One region of the Streptomyces sp. YJ-C3 genome, then DNA from elsewhere that is predicted to be linked to it. Evidence: riboswitches for the same ligand, from Rfam matches in the RefSeq annotation. Region 1 holds a riboswitch; the other holds the start of a gene.
What was found. A riboswitch is a leader RNA that binds a small molecule or an ion and turns the genes downstream of it on or off. The one in region 1 is predicted to bind thiamine pyrophosphate.

Region 1 (2,380 bases):
GAGCTCGGTGCCGGAGGCGGTCAGGGAGCGTTCCAGGATGTCGAGGCTCGGGGCGCCTCCCGTGCCCATGATCAGGCGCGAGGAGTACGTGGTGCCCCCGAGGACGAAAGCGTCGTCAGCCATGGACGAGTCAGCCTCCTTGTACGGCGGTGAGGACTTCGACGCGGTCCCCGTCGGAGAGCGCGGTCGCGGGCCACTGGGTGCGCGGGACGACGGTCTCGTTCAGGGCGGCGGCGACGCCGGAGTGCGCCGTGGTGAGGGTGGCCACCAGGGCGTCGAGCGTGGTCTCCGCGGTCACGGTGCGCGACTCGCCGTTGACGGATACGTTCATGCGGGCTGCTCCAAGGAGGCGCCGCTGAAGCGCCTGGGGGTGAACGGGCGGGCCTCTTCGGGGAGTTCACCGGTGACCAGCACATGCGCCATGGCGTCCCCGGTGACCGGCGTGAGCAGCACGCCGTTGCGGTAGTGGCCGGTGGCCAGGAGGAGGCCCGGCAGCGGGGTGGGGCCGAGGAGCGGGGCGTTGTCGGGCGAGCCGGGGCGCAGGCCCGCGCAGGTCTCGGTCAGCGGCAGCTCCGTGATGCCGGGGACGAGCTCGTGGGCGTCCCGCAGCAGTTCGTAGACCCCGCCGGCCGTGACCGTGGTGTCCCAGCCGAGCTCCTCGCTCGTGGCGCCCACGACGAGCTCGCCGTTGACGCGCGGCACCAGGTACAGGTGGCTGCCGCGGACGACCGCGCGGACCGTGCGGCTCAGGAACGGCGCGTACCGCCGGGGCACGGTCAGGCGCAGGACCTGGCCCTTGACCGGGCGGACGGGCGGCAGCACCTCGTCGGGTACCCCCGCGAGCTGCCCGCTGCGGCTGCCCGCCGCGAGCACGATCTGGCCGCCCGCGAGTTCGGTGCCGTCGGCGAGGAGGACGCCGGACGCCCGGTCCTGTACGACACGGAGCCGTTCGGCGCGGGTCCGGTGGAAGACCACGCCCGTGCGCTCGCAGGCCGTCACAAGGGCGCCCGCGAGCCTTCTCGGGTCGATCTGGTGGTCACCGTCGACCCGCAGGCCCCCGCGTACGCCCGGCGCGAGCATCGGCTCCAGGCGGCGGCAGTCACGGCCCGACAGCCACTCGGACTCCAGGCCCGACTTCCTCTGCAGCGCGTGCAGTTCACGCAGATGCGCCCGGTCGTCCGCGTCCAGCGCGACCGCCAGCGTGCCGCACGCGCGGTAGCCGAGGTCCCGGCCGGAGGCCTCGGCCAGCTCGGCGGCGAAGTCCGGGTAGCGGCGCGCGGACTCGACGTTCAGGTTCAGCAACGTCTGCTCGCCGTAGTGGAGTTCGGTGACCGCGGCCAGCATGCCCGCCGCCACCTGGGCGGCCCCGCCGCCCGGATCGGGATCCACCACCGCGACGGACAGACCGCGCTGCGCGGCCCGCCACGCGGTGACCAGGCCGATGATGCCGCCCCCGACGACCAGTACGTCGGTGGCTTTGGACGGAGTACGCGACATGGGCGTCCAGCCCCTCCCTTCGCCGGCATGACCCGGATCAGGTTCGTACGGTCGGAGGCCGCTCCAGCCTCCCTCTCAGCCCGCTGCGTACGGGCTCCCGCGAGTGCTTTACGTTGGCCACCCTAACTCTTGCGCACGACCTCCAGTAAGGGAGCCTCCGCCCGTGGCCCGATCGCTCGACGGTCTCGTTCTCGCCCCGGTGGCCGACCAGGCGCCGGGCCAAGTGGGTACCCGTACGCGCTTCGCCTACCACCAGGACGGCGGGCGCGTGTGGGCCTCTTATGAAGGCGGCGACGTCGTACAGGGGCACCTGGTGGGCACGCGTTCCGGTGACCGGCTCGACTTCCGCTACGTACAGCTGAAGACCGACGGGACCACGTCCTCGGGGCACTGCCTCTCCACCGTGTCCGAGCTGCCGGACGGCAGGGTGCGGCTCGACGAGACATGGGAGTGGGAGTCGCAGGTGGGCAGGGGGACCAGTGTGGTCGAGGAGATCGCCGCCCCTGTTTGATCACTAAACCGGCGGCCCGTGTGCAGGACGTCACGGCGCGGGAGTGGCCCGCGCCGCTGACTGACGCAAGATCAGGTGCCTAAGGTGATCCCGTGAGCGAGCAGCGGAGCGGCAACGGAACACCCACAGGGCAGCGGCACGTCGTCATCGTGGGCGCGGGAATGGCCGGCGTACAGACGGCCGTGGCGCTGCGCGAACAGGGCTTCACCGGTGCCGTCACGCTGATCGGGGCGGAGCCCCACCAGCCCTACGACCGGCCGCCCCTGTCCAAGGCCGTGCTGCTCGGCAAGGCCGAGGGATCGGCCTTCGACGTGGACTTCGAGGCACTCGGCGTCACCCTGGAGCTGGGCCGCGAGGTCACGGGCCTGCGCC
Region 2 (2,380 bases), 2.8 Mb from region 1:
GCGTGGCTTCCCGGATCGGGGGTAGGCGCAGCCGATAGGGGCCGTGCGGCCCTATGGCTGAGGGGTCGAAGATGGAACGAGCGCGGGTGAGCTTCCCGGCCCGTTGGGAAGACGGCGGTGTCCTGGTCGTCGATGTCGTCGGCGAGTTCGACGAGGGCGCGGCGGCCGAGCTGTGCGGTCTGCTGACGCGCATGGCCCGTACCGGACAGCAGGTCTTCGTGGTGGACTTCACGGGAGCCGAGCGCTGTGACATCGGCGCGGCCCGGGCGTTCGTCCGGGCGAGCCTGGAGGCGGAGGCCATGTCGGGGGACGGGTTCCTCGCTGTCGTCGCGAGCGCCGTGGTGCGTTCCGCGCTGTACACCGCGGCTGCCGACTGCCTCTCGGGCGGCGTCCACGGCTCCGTCACGGACGCCGTCGAGGCGTACTGGGCCCCGGAGGGACTGGGGGAGCGGGCGTCCTGAACGCAGGCCCGCTCGGCCGCCGCGGAGCCGGCAGCCGCTGGTTCAGGACGCGGCGTCGCCCAACGCGGCCGTCACGGCTGCCTCGGCATGCAGGCGTGCCGTCGGAAAGACGGGGACGGGACTGTCCTCGGCACCGATCAGCAGCTCGATCTCGGTGCAGCCGAGGATGATTCCCTGCGCGCCCGCATCGACGAGTCCCGCGATGACCTTCTGATACGCGGCGCGCGACGCGTCGCGGACCACGCCGAGGCACAACTCCTCGTAGATCACCCGGTGCACGAGCGCCCGGCCCGCTTCATCGGGCACGAGGACGTCGAGGCCCCCCTGTTCGAGGCGGCCGCGGTAGAAGTCCTGCTCCATCGTGAACGCGGTGCCCAGCAGGCCGACCCGCCCGAGTCCGGCCGCACGTACGGCGTCGGCGGTCGCGTCGGCCAGATGGATCAGGGGGACAGCCGTGGCCGCCTGGACCTGGTCGGCGACCTTGTGCATCGTGTTGGTGCAGATCAGCAGCATGTCGGCGCCGGCCGCCTCCAGGCTCCGGGCCGCCGCGGCGAGAATCCGTCCGGCCTCCGCCCAGCGGCCCTCGACCTGCAACCGCTCGATCTCCGCGAAGTCCACCGAGTGGAGCACGCACCGCGCCGAGTGCAGTCCGCCGAGCCGGTCCCGGGTGAGCTCGTTGAGCAGCCGGTAGTACTCCGCCGTCGACTCCCAGCTCATCCCGCCGATCAACCCGATGGTCTTCATCGCACCACTCCTGAACCGTGATCACCGGGCGGGCCTGCCCGGCACTCACGAGCATAAGCGCAGGGTCTGACGGCGAATCGCGCCATAAGCGGGGCTTATCGGAGGTCATGGGGGTGGGGCGAGCGCAGGGCGAAGGACCGGCTAGTGTTCGCTCCGGTACTGCCCGACACGGGGTGCCCCGCGACAGCGACGGGGCTGAGATCACACCCGTAGAACCTGAACCAGTTAGCACTGGCGGAGGGATGTCAGCGATGTCGATGCCGCACGCTTCCATGGAGCCGCACGCCGCCGAGGCGCCGGGCGCGGCCGTCTTCGACGGGCGCATGCCCGTCGCACCGGGGGACTGGCGCCCCGAGGCGCGGGGCATAGCCCCCGTCCCCGAGAGCCACCGGTACGGGCGCGCCGGACGGCTGTTCACCGTCTGGTTCGCGCCGAACCTGACCATGAGCGGCGTCTTCACCGGCACCGTCGGGATCGCCCTGGGGCTGGACTTCGCCACCGCCCTCGCCGCGGTGGTCGTCGGCACCGTGCTCGGCGCCGTGCCCACCGCCTACCTCGGCACCTGGGGCAGCCGCACCGGTGCGGGTCAACTGCCGCTCGCGCGGCTGGCCTTCGGGCGGGGCGTGGTCGTACCCGGCGCCCTGCAATGGCTGTCGTCCATTGCCTGGGACGCGCTCATCGGCCTGTTCGGCGGCGACGCCCTCGCACGGCTCTGCGGCTGGCCGTTCTGGCTGGGGGCGCTGGTGATGATGGCCGCCCAAGGAGCGCTCGGCGCGCTGGGCTACGAGGCGATCCACCGCCTCCAGAAGGGCATGACGGCTGTTCTGGCGATCGCCTTCTGCGCCCTGGCGGTCCGCCTTGCCGACGCCGGGGTCACCCCGGCCGGCCACGGGGCCGCGCACGGTGCCGACCGCTTCGGCGCGTTCGTCCTGACCGCCACGATCGCGTTGAGCCTGGCCATCTCCTGGGCTCCGTACGCCAGCGACTTCAGCCGCTACCTGCCGCGCGCCACCTCCCCGGCGCGCATGTTCTGGTGCACGCTGTCCGGCGTCGTCGTGTCGTTCACCGCCGTTCAGGCCCTCGGGCTCTGGGGCGCCTCGGTCTTCACCGACCAGACCGCCCAGGGCGTCGACACCTTGCTCGGCGGTGGAGTGATCGGCTCGGTCGGACTGCTG

Region 2: linked by a shared signal. The riboswitch ahead of ACVHNB_RS18060 (purine-cytosine permease family protein) and the one ahead of thiO (glycine oxidase ThiO) in region 1 are both predicted to bind thiamine pyrophosphate.

Annotation. Positions count from the first base shown of each region.
Region 1 is NZ_CM132685.1:6,911,865-6,914,244, reverse strand. Features, by position in the region: gene ACVHNB_RS31080 (thiazole synthase) at 1-123, opposite strand, end outside; gene thiS (sulfur carrier protein ThiS) at 131-331, opposite strand; gene thiO (glycine oxidase ThiO) at 328-1,497, opposite strand; TPP riboswitch at 1,495-1,608, opposite strand; gene ACVHNB_RS31065 (hypothetical protein) at 1,661-2,008, shown strand; gene ACVHNB_RS31060 (NAD(P)/FAD-dependent oxidoreductase) at 2,170-2,380, shown strand, end outside.
Region 2 is NZ_CM132685.1:4,078,530-4,080,909, forward strand. Features, by position in the region: gene ACVHNB_RS18045 (hypothetical protein) at 1-90, shown strand, start outside; gene ACVHNB_RS18050 (STAS domain-containing protein) at 72-461, shown strand; gene ACVHNB_RS18055 (aspartate/glutamate racemase family protein) at 504-1,205, opposite strand; TPP riboswitch at 1,365-1,465, shown strand; gene ACVHNB_RS18060 (purine-cytosine permease family protein) at 1,457-2,380, shown strand, end outside.